DNA from 4 places in the Cupriavidus phytorum genome. Region 1 is predicted to be linked to each of the others. Evidence: predicted binding sites of a transcription regulator. Region 1 holds the regulator's gene; each other region holds the start of a gene.
What was found. Region 1 encodes FNR, which switches genes on or off when oxygen is low (the NO sensors DNR and NnrR bind a similar motif). Its sites were predicted from a motif close to TTGATNNNNATCAA; they were not measured.
Positions count from the first base shown of each region.

Region 2: a site for FNR is predicted at 1,896-1,909, ahead of C7416_RS21880 (OmpW/AlkL family protein). Genes of this name have one in related genera too.
Region 3: a site for FNR is predicted at 1,971-1,984, ahead of C7416_RS19060 (universal stress protein). Genes of this name have one in related genera too.
Region 4: a site for FNR is predicted at 2,176-2,189, ahead of C7416_RS14190 (fatty acid desaturase). Genes of this name have one in related genera too.

Region 1 covers NZ_QKZN01000002.1:351,899-356,355, forward strand. The annotation lists gene ccoP (cytochrome-c oxidase, cbb3-type subunit III) at 1-27, shown strand, start outside; gene ccoG (cytochrome c oxidase accessory protein CcoG) at 77-1,549, shown strand; gene C7416_RS07020 (FixH family protein) at 1,593-1,802, shown strand; gene C7416_RS07025 (hypothetical protein) at 1,799-2,044, shown strand; gene fnr (fumarate/nitrate reduction transcriptional regulator Fnr) at 2,099-2,824, opposite strand; gene C7416_RS07035 (sulfite exporter TauE/SafE family protein) at 2,902-3,660, shown strand; gene scpB (SMC-Scp complex subunit ScpB) at 4,247-4,457, shown strand, end outside.
Region 2 covers NZ_QKZN01000009.1:183,140-187,596, reverse strand. The annotation lists gene leuA (2-isopropylmalate synthase) at 1-1,628, shown strand, start outside; gene C7416_RS21880 (OmpW/AlkL family protein) at 1,972-2,613, shown strand; gene C7416_RS21875 (AMP nucleosidase) at 2,694-4,193, opposite strand; gene C7416_RS21870 (GNAT family N-acetyltransferase) at 4,381-4,457, shown strand, end outside.
Region 3 covers NZ_QKZN01000007.1:186,907-191,363, forward strand. The annotation lists gene C7416_RS19050 (TonB-dependent receptor) at 1-1,286, opposite strand, end outside; gene C7416_RS19055 (VOC family protein) at 1,520-1,894, shown strand; gene C7416_RS19060 (universal stress protein) at 2,066-2,521, shown strand; gene rocF (arginase) at 2,607-3,527, shown strand; gene C7416_RS19070 (TetR/AcrR family transcriptional regulator) at 3,644-4,267, shown strand; gene C7416_RS19075 (NAD(P)-dependent oxidoreductase) at 4,323-4,457, shown strand, end outside.
Region 4 covers NZ_QKZN01000005.1:4,594-9,050, reverse strand. The annotation lists gene C7416_RS14200 (adenosine deaminase) at 1-700, shown strand, start outside; gene guaD (guanine deaminase) at 777-2,099, shown strand; gene C7416_RS14190 (fatty acid desaturase) at 2,288-3,460, shown strand; yybP-ykoY riboswitch at 3,517-3,640, shown strand; gene C7416_RS14185 (TMEM165/GDT1 family protein) at 3,775-4,350, shown strand.

The DNA of each region.
Region 1 (4,457 bases):
AATACGGGAGGCGGAGCCGGGCAATGATCGACGACTCATGTGAGCGAGCGCTCGAGGCTCGCGGGAGAACTCGCCCATGAATGCGCCCGGGACCGAAGAAGTGGCCCGGGCGGCCGACCTGCAACGGTCGGCCGCTGCGCCGGGCGAGACCTCGGAAGAAACCCTCTACGAGGTCCGCCGCAAAATCTATCCGCGCTCAGTGAAGGGCGCGTTCTCCAGCTGGCGGGTCTGGCTGGTGATCCTGACCCAGCTGATCTACTACGGCACGCCCTGGCTCCAATGGAACGGACGCCAGGCCGTGCTGTTCGACCTTGGCGAGCGCAAGTTCTATATCTTCGGGCTGGTGCTGTGGCCGCAGGACGTCATCTACCTGGCGGTGCTGCTGGTCATCTCTGCACTGGCGCTGTTCCTGTTCACCGCGATCGCGGGGCGTTTGTTCTGTGGCTACGCCTGTCCGCAAACGGTCTACACCGAGATCTTCATGTGGATCGAGCGGCGGGTCGAAGGCGACCGCATCGCCCGCATCCGCCTCGACGGGGATCCGTGGAGCCTGCGCAAATTCCGCATCAAGGCAACCAAGCATTTCCTATGGGTGCTGATCGCACTGTGGACCGGCTTCACGTTCATCGGCTACTTTGCGCCGATCCGCGAGCTGGGCGGCGAAGTGCTGGCGCTGTCGCTGGGTCCCTGGCAGGCGTTCTGGATGCTGTTCTACGCGTTCGCCACGTGGGGCAACGCAGGCTTCATGCGCGAGCAGGTGTGCAAGTACATGTGCCCCTACGCGCGTTTCCAGAGCGTGATGGTGGACCGCGACACCTATGTCGTGACCTATGACGTCGGCCGGGGCGAGCCGCGCGGCAGCCGCTCGCGCAAGACCGACCATCACCAGGCCGGGCTTGGCGATTGCGTCAACTGCAGCATCTGCGTGCAGGTGTGCCCGACCGGCATCGACATCCGCGACGGCCTGCAGTACGAATGCATCGGCTGCGGCGCCTGCATCGATGCCTGCAACCAGGTCATGGACAAGATGGACTACCCGCGCGGGCTGATCCGGTACACCTCGGAAAACGCGATGCGCAAGGGCCTGTCCGCTGCGGCATCGCGCAAGCGCCTGCTGCGTCCGCGCGTCATCATCTACTCGGTGATCTGGGTGGCGCTGCTGGCGGGGTTCATGGCGTCGATCATGCTGCGCACGCCGCTGAAGGTCGACATCATCCGCGATCGCGGTGCGCTGGGCCGGGAGGTGGAAGGACGCTGGATCGAGAACGTCTATCGGCTGCAGTTGATCAACACCACCGAAGCGCCGATGCATATCCGCGTGCGCGCCGACAGCGATGAACTGAAGGACCTGACCGTCGAATACGACCAGCAGGCCGAATCACTGGCGCCAACCTCCAACCGGCTGCTGCCGATCCGCATCCGCGTGCCGATCGAGGCCGCCAGGCAGGGCACGCACAAGATCAACGTAACGGTAACGAGCGAAGGCACGGAGCAGGGGCATGCCGAAATCCGGCAATCCACCAGTTTTATCGTGCCGCGCGATTTGTGAAGCTAGGCGACTCTGACGTAGTCGCCAGGACGAAGGGGGCAAGATGAGTCAGCAAGGCAATCCGTGGTGGAAGGAACCGTGGCCGTGGCTGCTGATGGCCGGTCCGCTGGTGGCCATGGTGGCGTGCGGCGTGACGATCTGGCTGGCGTCGGCGCATCCCGACCTGCCGGTGCAGGGCGCGGCGCGGCATGGCCTGGTGGTCGAGAAGGTGGAAGCGGTGTCGCCCAGGTCCGCGGCAGCGAGACAGCCATGAGGTTGCGCTGGCTGATGTGGGTGCTGTGGCCGGGCTTCCTGATGGCTGGCCTGGCGACGGCGACGGTGTTTTCCGTCGTCGATCCGGGCGACCTGAAATTCTTCGGCCACCCGATCGAATCGTCGCGCGAGTCGGTCTATACCGTCAGCTTCCTGCTGGCGTGGGTGTTCTGCGCGTTGTCCAGCGGGCTGACGCTGTACACCATGCCGACGCGGCTGTCGGATACGGACGAACTGGAATAGGGAAGGAGCACCGCGTTGCCGGCGCCGCAGGGGGCGCGGCAACGCCGCGGTGGCTCAGCAGCTACGGCTGTAGAGTTGCTTGATGCCGTCGATGTCGATCAGCTTGACATGCCGCTGGCGAATCTGGATCAGCCCGGCTTCGGCGAAGCGCGAGAACAGGCGGCTGACGGTCTCGAGCTTCAGCCCGAGGTAGCTGCCGATCTCTTCGCGGCTCATGCGCATCACAAACTCGGACGCAGAATAACCGCGCGCGGACAGCCGTTCCGACAGGTTGATCAGGAAGGCGGCCAGGCGCTCCTCGGCGCGCATCGAGCCGAGCGTGACCAGCATCAGCTGGTCATGGGTGATTTCCTTGCCCATCAGGCGCAGGAACTGCTGTTGCAGCGAAGGCAGGTCGGCCGACAGCGTCTGCAGGTCGTTCATGCGGACCACGCATACCTCGGTGTCTTCGAGCGCGGTCGCATCGGATGCATGCTGCATCTCGCCCAGGCCGTCGAGTCCGACGATTTCGCCGGGCAGGTGGAACCCGGTAATCTGGGAGCGCCCGTCTTCGGTGGTCACATGCGTCTTGAGCGTACCGAAGCGGATGGCGTAGACCGCAGTGAGCGGGTCACCCATGCGATAGAGGGTTTCCCCCTTGTGCACGCGGATGCGTTCCTGCACCAGCGTGTCGATCTTGGCAAGGTCTTGCTGCGACATGCCGACCGGGAGGCACAGCTGTCCCATCGCACAGGTGGAGCAGCGGGGTGACATCTCGGTAATGGGGATGGAGGTGAGCAATTGGAACCTGCTAGAAATGGCAGCGGGGCACGATATGGTCATTTTACCGTGCGATGTGATGCGGCAGGGAGACAGAATTGACATTTGGAGTATTGATCAGCGTTTTCCTGCTCGCTCTGCTGGGCGGCGTGCACTGCGCCGCCATGTGCGGCGGGGTGGCGCTGGCCGTGGAGCAGCGGCGCGGCAAGGCAGCGCCGGTCAGCCTGGTGCGCAGCCGCACTGCATGGCTTGGCGAGTTGTTGGTGATGCACTTTGGCAGGATTACCACCTATATGCTGCTCGGTGCCGCGCTGGGCGCCGCCGGCGCAACCGCGTGGAAGCAGGATTACCTGCCGGTGCAGCGCTGGCTGTTCGGTGCAGGCAGCCTGATGCTGCTGTGGTCGGGCTGGCGTCTCCTGCGCGGCAGCACCTTTACCGTGAACTGGCTGGAGCGGATGGCGGCGCGTGCCGGCACTGCGGTGGCCGGCCGGCTCGGTGGACTCGCCGGCGCGATGCCGGCCTTCGTGCGGGCGCGCGGGGGGCTGGCACGGCGTTATGGCGTGGGCCTGGCCTGGGGGCTGGTACCGTGCGGCATGGTCTACGGCGCGCTGACGCTGGCGCTGCTGGCGGGCAATGCCGGTTCGGGCGCGCTGGTAATGGGCGTGTTCGGGCTTGGCACGCTGCCGAACCTGCTGGTGCTGTCCGGGCTGTCCGGCTATCTGAGACTGTGGTCGCGGCGACCGGGCGTGCGCCTGGGCGCGGGTCTTGCCGTGATGGCGTTCGGAGGTCTTGGCATCGCCCGAGCGGTGCTGCTGCCACATTCGCTGGCGGAACAGGGCTTCTGTCTGGTGTTTTGATGCGGCACGGGGCATCCTGCGGCGTTGGCACCCCGCGCAAGCAGGATGGTGGTTGCAGGCGGAGCCGGGAATGCCATACAATCGCCTGCATTGCGGTATCGCGCGGAGTCAGACAGGCTGCGGTAAGCAGCGGCGAGCAGCGCCTGGTGGTCTTCCTATCCGAAGGCGCGCTCGGGACGCGGGAAGCGGAAGGCTTTCGATGAGCGCCAGTCCCCGCGGTCCATCCGGTTCAAAAGATCTGGTTCAAAAGTCCGGTTGGCGCTGCGGCGTGGTAGATGCCGGCCTTGCTCCCGATACCCGTATTTTCTTGCGTCCGAGGCGTTCAGTTCGCCGACCGCGATGTCCGTTTGTGCGGACGAGCGACGCAAGAGGTTCGCTGGCCGATCCATGACGGCATGCGGACGATCTCCTGCCGGAAGCCCCGGCAACTCGATGCAAAGAAAGGGAAGTGCACGGCCTGGGTACGGCAGGTATCCGGCTCGCTGCGCAATGAGATGGCGGTGGCTTTGGCACCGCTGTATCCAAAATCTCCGGTGCCCCGGATCCGTCCGGGAGCAGGTGCAAAGACAGGCTGCACACCATCAACATGAATACCCAAGAGGCGAAGATCGTCCTCGAGACGGCGCTGATCTGCGCGCAGGAACCGTTGCGTGTCAACGATCTGCGCCGCCTGTTCGACGATGACGTCGGCGCAGACACCATCCGCGTGCTGCTGGACGAACTGCGCCAGGACTGGCGCCCGCGCGGCGTCGAGCTGGTGGCGCTGGCCAGCGGCTGGCGGTTCCAGAGCCGGCCCG
Region 2 (4,457 bases), on a different contig from region 1:
CCGGCCGCACCATCACGCGCGCACCGCGCTGGATGAGCACCGACCTGCGCGACGGCAACCAGGCCCTGATCGAGCCGATGAACCCGGCGCGCAAGCTGCGCTTCTTCGAACAGCTGGTGAAGATCGGCCTGAAGGAAATCGAGGTGGCGTTCCCCGCCGCATCGCAGACCGACTTCGACTTCGTGCGCATGCTGATCGAGGAACGGCGCATCCCCGACGACGTCACCATCGTCGTGCTGACGCAGTCGCGCGAAGACCTGATCCGCCGCACCGTCGAATCCGTGCGCGGCGCGGCACGCGCCATCGTGCACCTGTACAACCCGATCGCGCCGGCCTGGCGGCGCATCGTCTTCAATGCCTCGCGCGACGAGATCAAGGAAGTCGCGGTTTCGGGCACGCGCCTGATCAAGGCGCTGACCGATGCCATGCCCGAGACCGCCTGGACCTACGAGTATTCGCCCGAGACCTTCAGCCTGGCCGAGCTCGATTTCTCGCTGGAAGTCAGCGACGCGGTGTCGGCCGCGTGGCAGGCCGGACCGGGCCGCCAGATAATCCTGAACCTGCCCACCACGGTGGAATGCAGCACGCCCAACGTGTTCGCCGACCAGATCGAATGGATGCACCGCCGCCTTGCGCGGCGCGAGCACATCGCGTTGTCCGTGCATCCGCACAACGACCGCGGCACCGCGGTGGCAGCGGCGGAGCTGGCTTTGATGGCGGGCGCCGACCGGGTCGAGGGCTGCCTGTTCGGCAACGGCGAGCGCACCGGCAACGTCGACCTGGTGACGCTGGCGCTGAACCTCTATACGCAAGGCGTGGCGCCGCAGCTCGACTTCTCCGACATCGATGCGGTGCGCCAGTGCGTGGAGCACTGCAACCAGCTGCCGGTGCACCCGCGCCATCCGTATGTGGGCGACCTGGTGTTCACCGCGTTTTCGGGTTCGCACCAGGATGCAATCCGCAAGGGCTTTGCGCAGCAGCAGCCGGACGCGGTCTGGGAAGTGCCCTACCTGCCGATCGACCCGGCCGACCTGGGCCGCAGCTACGATGCGGTGATCCGCGTCAACAGCCAGTCGGGCAAAGGCGGCATGGCGTACCTGCTGGAACAGGTGCATGGCCTCTACCTGCCGCGCCGGCTGCAGATCGAGTTCAGCCGCGCGGTGCAGGCCATGACCGACGACACCGGACTGGAAGCGAGCGCGGACGACCTGTATGGCCTGTTCCAGCGCGAGTACCTGGCGCGCGAGGCGCCGCTGCGCTATGTCTCGCACCAGCTGGCAAGCGACAGTACCGGCGCCACCGCGATCACGGTGCAGATGGAGCGCGACGGCCAGCCCTGCAGCGTGCGCGGCAGCGGCAACGGTCCCATCGACGCCTTCATCGATGCGCTGGACCTGCCGGTACGCGTGATGGACTACCACGAGCATGCGATGAACGCCGGCGCCGACGCGCGCGCAGCGTGCTATGTCGAAGTCCGCGTGGGCGATTCGCCGACCGGGTTCGGCGCAGGCATCGACGCCAACCTCGTCACGGCTTCATTGCGTGCGGTGCTGTCGGGCGTGAACCGGCACCTGCAGGCGGGCTTTGCGGCCGGCGCTCACAACACGGCCAGCGCCGCCGTGGCCTGATGCCTGTCGTGTAGCGTTGCGCAAGAAAACCGGTGTGCCCCGCCCCCACGGGGCACACCCGGAAAGACGCCCTTGCGGACGCCCACGACATGCCTGGTGCGATCCGGACACGTGTTGCGCGTGCTCGGATCTTTCGCACAGCGTAAGCGGCGGCATCGGGACGCGCTACGAATCATTTCGCATGTGGTTAGAAGCGATGTCCGAGGGCGCGTTGGTTGTGCCGCGTTGTAGCGCGATCGCGACGCCGCGCGCGCCATTTGGTTCCGCTTGTTTTGTGTCAAGGCCCTCGCCGGCCCGCTCGGCCACACTGGGCGCAGCTTCGATAACAAACCAAGCAGACCTCATGAAAACACTGTCTCTTCGCACCGCCACCTGTTCGGCCATCGCCGCCTGCGCCATGCTCGGCGCCTTCGCCACGCCCGCGGCCGCCGCGGACGACGCCCAGGGCAACTGGATGGTGCGGCTGCGCGGCACCTACCTCGACATGGCCCACAGCTCGGATCCCGTTGGCGGCGTCGGCCGCTCAGACCGCATCACGGTCAACAACAAGTGGATTCCGGAACTGGACGTCACCTACTTCTTCACGCCGAACCTTGCCGCCGAACTGGTACTGACGGTGCCGCAGAAGCAGAACGTCTATCTTGACGGCAACAAGATCGGCACCTTCAAGCATCTGCCGCCGACGCTGCTGATGCAGTACCACCTCATTCCCAACGGCACCTTCCGTCCGTATATCGGCGCGGGCCTGAACTTCACCCACATCTGGGGCGAAAACCTCGCCAACAACTCGCTGCAACTGGATAGCTGGAGCGTGGGCCCGGCGCTGCAGATCGGCATGGACTACAAGCTGACCAGGAACTGGTTCCTGAACGCCGACATCAAGAAGATCTGGCTGAAGAGCGATGTGAAGGCGGGGGACGTCAAGGTCTCCAAGGTAAGCCTCGATCCGTGGCTGTTCAGCTTCGGGGTCGGGTATCGGTTCTGATCCTGCCGCGCGATAAAAAAAAGGCCGGCGCCCCTTGGGGCGCCGGCCTTTTGCATTCCACGAGAAGGCGCAGCGCACCGCTACCTGAACGCCGGCTCGTCGAAGCTGCGCAGCTTGCGCGAATGCAGTTGCTCGACGCCGTTCTCGCGCAGGATGCGGATCGCTTCGAGGCCGATGGTCATATGCTGGCTGACGCGCTGTCGATAGAACGCGTTGGCCATGCCGCGCAGCTTGAGTTCGCCATGCAGCGGCTTGTCCGAGACGCACAGCAGGGTGCCATACGGCACGCGCAGGCGGAAGCCGTTGGCGGCCACCGCCGCGCTTTCCATGTCGATGGCGATCGCGCGCGACTGGTTGAAGCGCGCGTACAGCGACTTGGACTTCAGCTCCCAGTTGCGGTCATCGGTCGATACCACCGTGCCGGTGCGCATGCGCGTCTTCATCTCGTTGCCGGACAAACCCGTCACGCGCGCCACGGCTTCCTGCAGCGCCACCTGGATCTCGGCGATCGGCGGCACCGGCACCCACGGCGGCAGGTCGTGGTCGAGCACGTGGTCGTCGCGCACATAGGCGTGCGCCAGCACATAGTCGCCAAGCTGCTGCGAGCGGCGCAGGCCGCCGCAGTGGCCCACCATCAGCCAGCAGTGCGGGCGCAGCACGGCGAGGTGGTCGGTCATGGTCTTGGCGTTGGACGGCCCCACGCCGATATTGACCAGCGTCACGCCCAGCTTGTCGCCGCGCACCAGGTGGTAGGCCGGCATCTGCGGCAGCACGCGCGGACGCGTGGCGTCGTCGGGTTCGGGCGCGCCCAGGTCCTGCACCACGTCGCCGGGCTCGACGAAGCGCGTGTAGCCGCCGCCATCGCCATTGCCGTTGCCGTTACCCATCAGCGCGCGCCCCAGCGCGACGAACTCGTCGACATAGCGCTGGTAGTTGGTGAACAGCACGAAGCGCTGGAAGTGCTGCGGCGCCGTGCCGGTGTAGTGGTAGAGCCGCTGCAGCGCCAGGTCCACGCGCTCGGCGGGGAACAGCGACAGCGGCCAGGCTTCGCCCGGCACCGGCTCGTAGGTGCCGTTGGCAATGCCGTCATCGATGCGGTTCAGCTCCGGCAGCACGAACGACGCTTCCAGCTCGCGCGCCTGGGTGTAGCTGATGTCGGTGGTCGAGGCCTCGATCACGAACGGCAGCGGGATCGGGCGCCGGCTCAGGCCCACCACCACCGGCACGCGGTGATAGCGCATCAGCCGCTCGATCTGGTCGCGGTAGTAATCCGCCAGCAGGTCGGGGCGCGTCACCGTGGTGCCGTAAACGCCAGGATACGCCACCGTGCCCCAGGAGGGCCGGCTGTCGGTGACCATGGTCTCGATGTTGACCGAGATGCCCAGGTACGGATAGCACGCGTGCGCGGCCGAGGGCAGCGGCTTGCCGCCGGCGAAGGCATCGAAGCGCGCGCGCACGGCGCCGACCGATGCATCGTAGATCTCGCGGATGCGGGCAACCGCCGCATCCGCGTCGGTGAACTCGGCGAGCTGGTCGGCCGGATGCGCGGAGGAAAAGACGGGGGCGTTCATGGAGGCCATGATACCGCGCCGGGGCGTCGCCGTGAGCGACGCCCCGCCGAGCCAGGCGCCAAATTGACGCGCCCGCGCACGCTCGCTACACTCCGCCAATTGCGCAGCACGGCTTGCCGTGCCGTTCTCGACTCGCGGCGCCCCTGGTGGCAAGGGGCGGCGAGGGGCCGTACATGCTTTGCTGGGAGAGCCGCCAATGGAAATCCGTAACCTGTTGCCCGACGACCTCGAGGCAGCCAGACAACTACTGATCGCCAATGGCTGGGCCCACCG
Region 3 (4,457 bases), on a different contig from region 1:
GCCGTGCCGATGCGGTTGAAGACCAGCCCGCCGCTGCTGTCGTAGGCGCGCGGATCGAACAGGTCCAGCGGCATGTCGCTGCGCTCCTGGTTGTAGTCGGCGCCCCACAGCAGCTTGGTGGCCTTGGCCTGGCCCAGTGGCGTGCTGATGGTCAGGCGCCCGCCGAACACGTCGCTGTTCTGGCTGATCTGGTCGACATTGCCGCCGCGCGTGGCCACCGCGCGCGCATCGAAGGGCGGGAAACGCGTGAAATAGTCGCGGTAGTAGAACTGGCTCGATACCGTGCTGCCGAACAGGTCCTGGTGCTGGTAGTCCAGGTTGACCACGGTATTGCGCAACTCGTTCTGGTTGTCCAGCTGCAGGCCGCGGATCGCGCGCGCGGCGGTGGAGCCGGCCGGCGCCCGGGCCACCGACGGATCGGACGCATAGTCGGTGTTCTGCTTCGCCTGGTAACGGCTGACGCTCAGCTGCAGGCGCTGCTGGCCGTCGATGCGCCAGCCCAGCTTGCCGCTCAGGTTGTAGACGTTGGAATCGAAGAGATCGCCCTGGCTGGGCTCCGGCGCAATGCGGTGGCCTTCGGCATCGTAGGGGCTGCCGATGCGCTGCGCGCCGAGGTGGAAGGCATAGTCGATCGGGCCCTGGCTGCCGGAGAAATGCTGCTGCACGTTGGCGCTCAGCCCTTCCTTGCTCAGCCGCGTCAGCGGCGTGCCCAGCGTCACCGTGGTATCCGCGCTCGGCGGTCCGCCGGCCTGGCGCGTGGTGATCGAGATGATGCCGCCGCTGGCGCCCGCCCCGTAGAGCGCGCTGCTGCCGCGCAGCACCTCGATGCGCTCGATATTGCTGGGGTCGATGGTGGCCAGGTTGCGCGCCGAGTCGCGGTTGGTGTTCAGCGGGATGCCGTCGACCAGCACCAGCGCGCTGCGCCCGCGCAGCGTCTGGCCGAAATCCGTCACCGTGCGGCTGGAATCGGCCATGCCCGGGATGACCTTGCTCAGCATGGTGGCAAGGTTGGTCGAACCCGTGCGCAGTTCGTCCAGCTCCTCGCGCTCGATCACCGTGACCTGCCGCATCGGGTTGACCAGGTCGCTCTTGATACGGTCGACCCGGACCTCCACGGCATTCAGGCTGCCCGCTTCCACCGACGCCGCCGGCGCCTGGGCTTGAGCTTGTGCTTGGGCCTGTGCGGCCGAGACAAGCGGCATCGTGCCCGCGATGGCACAGATCAGCAGGGACAGCGGGCGAGGACGAAGGGCGAAACGGATGGAGGTGGCCGGAAGGGTTTGCATGGTGGCTGCAGCTGCGCGCGCTGGCTTTCTAATGATTTGTAACAAAACCCGGAATGATAATGATTCCTGATTGTGTCAGCAAGCGCGGATGTGGCCCTGCTTATGTCTGGCATGGCATATGGCAGCGCAGGACGCGATCGGAGCCCGCCCGGATTGCCGTGATAGAGTCGGCATTCGTTCGCTGCAGTCAACCTAACGTCGCCATCCATCGAGCCAACGACCGAGGAGCACCCATGTTTGACCACGTCAAATTCGGAGTCAGCGACTACGCCGTCAGCAAGACGTTCTTCCTCAAGGCGCTGGAGCCGCTCGGTGTAGCGGTAGCGTCGGAGGGGCCGCCGGCGTACGGCGTCGAACTCAGCGGCAGCGGCAAGGCTTCGCTATGCCTGTTCCAGACCGACGAGAAGCCCGCGCATCTGCACCTGGCGTTTGTCGCCGAGACCCGGCAGCAGGTCGACGCCTTTCATCGCGCAGCGCTGGCGGCCGGGGCCACGGACAATGGCGGCCCCGGGCTGCGGCCGCATTACCATGCGAACTACTATGCGGCCTTCGTCATTGGTCCTGACGGGCACAACATCGAGGTGGTTTGTCACGCGCCCGACGCATAACCCTTCAGACCAACATCCTGTCGTCATCATTGCGCTCCTGGTCGCAATCGACTAGGCGCCACCCTGCCGCTTTGGATTGATGCGCGTCAAGCGCGCATCGACGCCGGCATCTAGGCTGAATAAGGCGCCCGCCACCTTGATTCCGCACATCCCTTCGTCAGGAGACTCATCATGTACCAGCGCATCCTGCTCGCCGTCGATGGCAGCCGCTCTTCGGACCTGGCCCTGAGCCAGGCCATCATCATCGCCAGGGCAACCGGCGCCGAGGTCAAGGCCCTGTTCGTGGCGGACGACACCGATATCTTTTTCGAAGCCAGCTACTTCAACCCGAAAGAACTGGTCGACAGCCTCATCGCGCATGGCCGCAAGGCACTCGATGCGGCCTCCGTCAGGCTCAGCGAGGCGGGCGTGCCGCACCTGATGCAACTGGATGAAAAGCCGGTGGCGCCGGGCCAGATCTCGTCGACCATCGTTGCCGAGGCCGATGCCTGGAATGCCGACCTGATCGTGCTGGGCACGCACGGGCGCCGCGGGGTACGGCGCCTGCTGATGGGCAGCGTATCGGAAGGCGTGCTGGCCAAGACGAGCAAGCCCGTGCTGCTGGTGCGCAGCGAAATCGAAGGCTAGGCCCTGGACCGCAGGCATGTGGCGGTCCAAGCGGGTACGAAACCTGCAACGATTGGCTGGCATCCGTACTCACCACATTCATGCCATGAAACCTGTCACGCTGATTGGCGCCCCCACCGACGTCGGGGCCGGCACGCGCGGCTGCTCGATGGGCCCGGAGGCGCTGCGCGTCGCCGGCCTGGCGCAGGCGCTGTCTCGCAACAAACTGCAGGTCGAGGACGCCGGCAACCTCGACGGCCCCGCCAATCCGTGGGAGCCGCCCCGGGACGGCCTGCGCCACCTCGACGAAGTGCTGGCGTGGAACCGTGCCGTCTATGACGCCTGCCTCGGCACCCTGCAAGCCGGTCGGCTGCCGCTGCTGATGGGTGGCGACCATTGCCTGGCGATCGGCTCGATCAGCGCCGCGGCGCGCCATTGCCGTGACACCGGCAAGACCCTGATGGTGCTGTGGCTCGACGCGCACGCCGACGCCAATATCGGCACCACCACCCCTACCGGCAACATGCATGGCATGCCCGTGGCCTGCCTGTGCGGAGACGGTCCGGCACCGCTGACCACGCTGGCCGGCGCGGCGCCGGCGGTACAGCGCAGCGCGATCCGGCAGATCGGCATCCGCAGCGTCGATGCGGAGGAAAAGCGCCGCCTGCACGAATTACATCTGGCGGTGTACGACATGCGCTACATCGACGAGAACGGCATGCGCCACACCATGCAGCAGGCGCTGGCCGGCATCGACGCGCAGACGCACCTGCACGTCAGCTTCGACGTGGATTTCCTCGACTGCGTGATTGCGCCCGGCGTGGGCACCACCGTGCCGGGCGGGCCGACCTATCGCGAAACCCAGCTGTGCATGGAAATGATCGCCGATACCGGCCGGCTGGCATCGCTCGACGTGATGGAACTGAACCCGGCCTGCGACGTGCGCAACCAGACCGCGCAACTGTCCGTGGACCTGGTGGAAAGCCTGTTCGGGAAATCGACGCTATGGCGTCCGCCGCCCGCTTAAGAAGTTGCACGGCGTGCCTGTCGATACTTCAATGCCGTGCAAGGAAGCCGTCATGACGAAGCGCCGATGAGGTGCTATATTGGGAGCCATCGTTTCCTAATTTGCCAGTCTGCGGCATGACAGCAACCCACCCTCAGGATCCCACGCGCCCACGCAGCCGGGGCCGCCCGCGCGAGTTCAGCGTCGACCAGGCGCTGGATCGGGCCGTGCGCGTGTTCAGCGAACGCGGCTACCACGGCGCTTCGATCTCCGACCTGACCCGCGCCATGCGTCTCGCGCAGGGCAGTCTCTACAAGGCGTTCAAGGACAAGCAATCGCTGTTCCTGGCGGCGTTCGATCGCTACCGCGCGCAGCGGTCGGAGAAGCTGCACCGGGCCATCGACAGCGCCGGCACCGGGCTGGAACGCCTGCGCGCCACGCTGGACTTCTACGCCGACTCCGCCCAGGGTGCCACTGGCCGGCAAGGTTGCCTGGTCGTCTGCAGCGCGGTGGAACTGTCTGCATTCGACAGACCAGTGGCCAGCCACATCGCCGCCGCGATGGCGCGCAACGAGGCGTTGCTGGCCGACCTGATCCGCCAGGGCCAGCAAGACGGCTCGATCCCGGCCCATGTGGACGTCGAAGCGACTGCGCGGATGCTGTTGTGCCTGACGCAGGGCATGCGGGTCGTCGGCAAGACCGGACGCAGCCGCGAACAGATGCAAGCCGTGGCGACGGCCGCGCTGCAGGTATTAGCCTGAAAATTTTTTTCCCATTTAGGAAACAATCGATTCCATTTTAACCAAGGAGAACACCGTGAAGATCGCATTTCTTGGCCTGGGCACCATGGGCCTGCCAATGGCTGCAAACTTGCTCAAGGCCGGCCATGCAGTGCGCGGCTGGAATCGCTCGCCCGCGCCGGTGGCGAAACTGGCAGCGCTCGGCGCGCAA
Region 4 (4,457 bases), on a different contig from region 1:
CGACGGCATTGCCGATGCGCTGGCGCAGGCCCGCACCGAGTACGACTTCTCCAGCAGCCTGATCCTGTGCTTCCTGCGCCATCTGTCGGAGGAAGACGCGTTCGCCACGCTGGAGGCGGCGCTGCCCTATCGCGACCGCTTCGTCGGCGTCGGGCTCGATTCGTCGGAGAAAGGCAACCCGCCCGAGAAATTCGCGCGCGTGTTCGCGCGGGCGCGCGAGCTGGGCCTGCACCTGGTGGCGCACGCGGGCGAGGAAGGCCCGGCACAGTACGTGACCGATGCGCTCGACATCCTGAAGGCGGAGCGCATCGACCACGGCGTGCGCGCCATCGACGATGCCGCGCTGGTCGCGCGCCTGGCGCGCGAGCGCGTGGCGCTGACGGTGTGCCCGCTGTCGAACGTCAAGCTCAAAGTCTACCCCGACCTGCGCGACCACCCGCTCAAGCGCATGCTGGACGCGGGCGTGGCCATCACCCTGCATTCGGACGACCCGGCCTACTTCGGCGGCTATATGAATGCGAACTGGGAAGCCACCTTCGACGCACTGCCGCTGGACGCGGCCGATGCGCACAAGCTGGCCCGCAACAGTTTTGAAGCGGCCTTCCTGCCTGCCATGCAGAAGGCCGAGTTCCTGGCGGAAGTCGACCACTTCTGGTCCGCTCCGCCCAAGTCCCCGCCCGCGACGGCCCCGGCGGCCTGAGCCCGGCGCATGCCAATAGCCCGGCCTGCAGCTTGCACCATGCGGTGCCGCGCGGGCCGGCCACGAGAGACAAACCATGACGAGCCACCCCACCACTGACTCCCGTACCCGCGCCATCCGCGGCCGCGTGCTGCATTTCCTGCGCGACCCGCAATTCCATGAGGACGCGTATCAGTATTGGGACGACGGGGTGCTGATCGTCACCGACGGGCGCATCGCCGCCGCCGGCGACTACGCGCAGCTGTCCGCGCGCATCCCGGCCGGCGCCGAGGTCGTCGACCACCGCGGCAAGCTGATCGTGCCGGGCTTTATCGACACCCACGTGCACTTCCCGCAGACCGACATGATCGCGTCGCCGTCGCCGGGCCTGCTGCACTGGCTCGACACCTACACCTTCCCCGAAGAGCGCCGCTTCGCCGATCCCGACTACGCGCGCGGCGTCGCCGGCTTCTTCACCGAGGAGCTGCTGCGCAACGGCACCACCAGCGCGGTAGTCTGGAGCACGGTGCACAAGGCCTCGGCCGACGCCCTGTTTGCCGAGAGCGAGGCGCGCAACCTGCGCATGGTCACCGGCAAGGTGATGATGGACCGCAACTGCCCCGAGTTCCTGCGCGACACCGCGGAAAGCGGCGCCCGGGATTCCGCCGACCTGCTGTCGCGCTGGCATAACAAGGGACGCCTGTCATACGCGATCACGCCGCGCTTCGCGCCGACCTCGACCGAGGCGCAGCTGGCCGCCTGCGGCGAACTGGCGCGCGCCTACCCGGACGCCTTTATCCAGACCCACGTGGCCGAGAACCGCGACGAGGTCAAATGGGTGGCCGAGCTGTTCCCGGACGCGCGCAGCTACCTGGATGTCTACGACCGCTATGGCCTGCTGCGTCCCGGCGCGATGTATGGCCACGCCATTTACCTGGACCAGGACGACCGCCGCCGGCTGGCCGACAGCGGCGCGGCGGTGGCGCACTGCCCGACCTCCAACCTGTTCCTGGGCAGCGGCTTCTATGACTTCCACCAGTCCGATGCCAACCGCCTGAACGTGACGCTGGCCACCGACGTCGGCGGCGGCACCTCGTTCTCGATGTTCCGCACCATGAACGCCGCGCACAAGGTGGCGCGCATGGGCGGCTACTACCTGACCGCGCTGCGCATGTTCTACCTGGCCACCCGCGCCGCGGCGGAGGCGCTGGGCTGGACCGGCCGCGTCGGCAGCTTCAGCGAAGGCTGCGAGGCCGACTTCATCGTGCTGGATCCGAAGGCCACGCCGCTGATCGCACGCCGCAGCAACCGCTCGGAAACGCTGGAAGAAGAGCTGTTCGCCTTTGCCATGCTGGGCGACGACCGCGTGATCGACAGCGTCTACGTGATGGGCGAGCCGGCCAGCGTCCCGGCAGCCTGATCCGCCACACGTCCGCATCCGTGGCCCGCCGCACCCGCGGCGGGCGCGCCCTTACCGCTTCCTGCGTCCCACCGGCTTGACGACCGTCAAGACTGCCTTCGACAAAGCCTTCTAACCTTGCGGTTCCGCCGCGGCCACTCTGCCTTGCCGCGCACCAATACCGATCGACCGCAATCAGAAGGTTCTGCATGACCGCATATCAATCCGCTCCATCCGTCGAGCCCGCCCCCGGGCACGCCCAGGCGCATGCCGGCGCTCGCGCCCGTGCCCCGCACCAGGCTCCGCTGCCTGAACCGATCGCGCCGGACGCGCCGCTGCCGTCGCGCAAGATCATCCGCGGCTGGCTGATCCCGCTGGGCCAGCGCAGCACCCCGCGCGCGCTGATGCTGTTCAGCTTCGATTACCTGTTGTTCGGCGCCGTGCTGGCTGGCGTGGTGCTGGCGCCGCACTGGGCCGCCAAGCTCGCGCTGGGCGTGCTGGTGGGGCTGGTGATCGCGCGCCTGTTTATCATCGGCCACGATGCCTGCCACCAGAGCCTGACCCCGCGCCGCGGCCTGAACAAGTGGCTGGGCCGGCTGACCTTCCTGCCGTCGCTGACGCCGTACAGCCTGTGGGAGGTCGGCCATAACGTGGTCCATCACGGCTATACCAACCTGAAGGGGTTCGACTTCGTCTGGGCTCCGTATTCGCTCGAGGAATTCAATGCGCTGCCGCGCTGGCGCCGCGTGATGGAGCGCATCTACCGCACCGGCTTCGGCCCGGGGCTGTATTACCTGGTCGAGATCTGGTGGTGCAAGCTGTTCTTCCCCAGCAAGCGCCAGATGGCCACGCGCCGCCCGATCTTTACCGGCGACTGCGTGCTGGTGGCGGCGTTCGGGCTGGCCTGGATCGGCGCGCTGGTCGGCCTGGCGCTGGCCACGCAGCAGTCCGTCTGGATGCTGGTCGGCGCCGGCTTCGTGCTGCCCTTCCTGGTGTGGAACGTCACCGTCGGCTTCGTGCTGTACGTGCACCATACCCACACCAGCGTCGCCTGGTACGACACCAAGACGATGTGGGCCCGGGCCCAGCCGTTCGTCTCGACCACCGTGCACCTGCGCTTCCGCCATGGCATCGGCGCGGCACTGCACCACATCATGGAACACACCGCGCACCACGTCGACATGAGCGTGCCGCTGTACCGCCTCAAGCGCGCGCAGGCGCTGCTGGAGCACGCGCTGCCGGGCCGCATCATCATCGAGAACTTCTCCTGGCGCTGGTATTTCGACACGGCGCGCCGCTGCAAGCTCTATGACTTCAAGGCGCTGTGCTGGACCGATTTCCGCGGCCGCCAGACCAGCGACAACGCCCCGGTTCCGGCCTGAGCGCCGTGCCGGCCGCCGGCGGCGGTGGACGAGCCGCCGCCGCCGCGGTTATAATCGCCGCTTCCATTGGGGAGTAGCCGCCCTGCTCTCGCCGCGCCGCGCAATGCGGACTCCGGGGGACAGGGGCGTACGTCAACAGACTTGACCGCTTGCGGTTATGGCGTGCGCAGCTCCGGACCCGCCTGGCCAGACCGGCCCAGGCAGCGTCCATGCCTGGCGAGACCGATGACCAACCCTTTCTGGCCGGGCCGGGAAAGGGTTGCGTCATTGGCATCTCGCGATGCATTGCGGCCCGGCTACCCCACAAGACCAATATGGAAGCCTTCCTTGTCTCCACAGGCATCGTCGCCCTCGCAGAAATGGGCGACAAGACGCAATTGCTGTCGCTGGTACTGGCCGCGCGCTACCGCAAGCCGGTGCCCATCATCCTCGGCATTCTGATCGCCACGCTGTTCAACCACGGCTTCGCTGGCGCGCTCGGCGGCTGGATCACGCACGTGGTTGGCGAAAGCCTGCTGCGCTGGATCCTGGGACTGGGCTTTATCGCGATGGCCGCGTGGATGCTGATCCCCGACAAGCTCGACGACGCCGAGCAGGCCAGGCTGGTCAAGGGCTTTATCGGCATCCTCGGCACCACCCTCGTCGCCTTCTTCTTTGCCGAGATGGGCGACAAGACCCAGATTGCCACGGTGGCGCTGGCGGCGCGCTTCAGCGACGCCGTGCTGGCGGTGGTCATGGGTACCACCTTCGGCATGATGATCGCCAACGCACCGGCCGTGTTGCTGGGCGACCGGTTCGCCAACAAGATGCCGATCGGGCTGGTGCACAAGGTTGCGGCCGGGATCTTCCTGGTGCTGGGGGTGCTGGCGCTGCTGAATATCGGCGGATAAGCGCCAGGCAAAAAAAACGGGGCACAAGGCCCCGTTCAAACCCTCGCCGGTCCGGTACTGACGGTTGCCAACCGCACAACCCTCCGGACCGTCGATCACCGATGCTC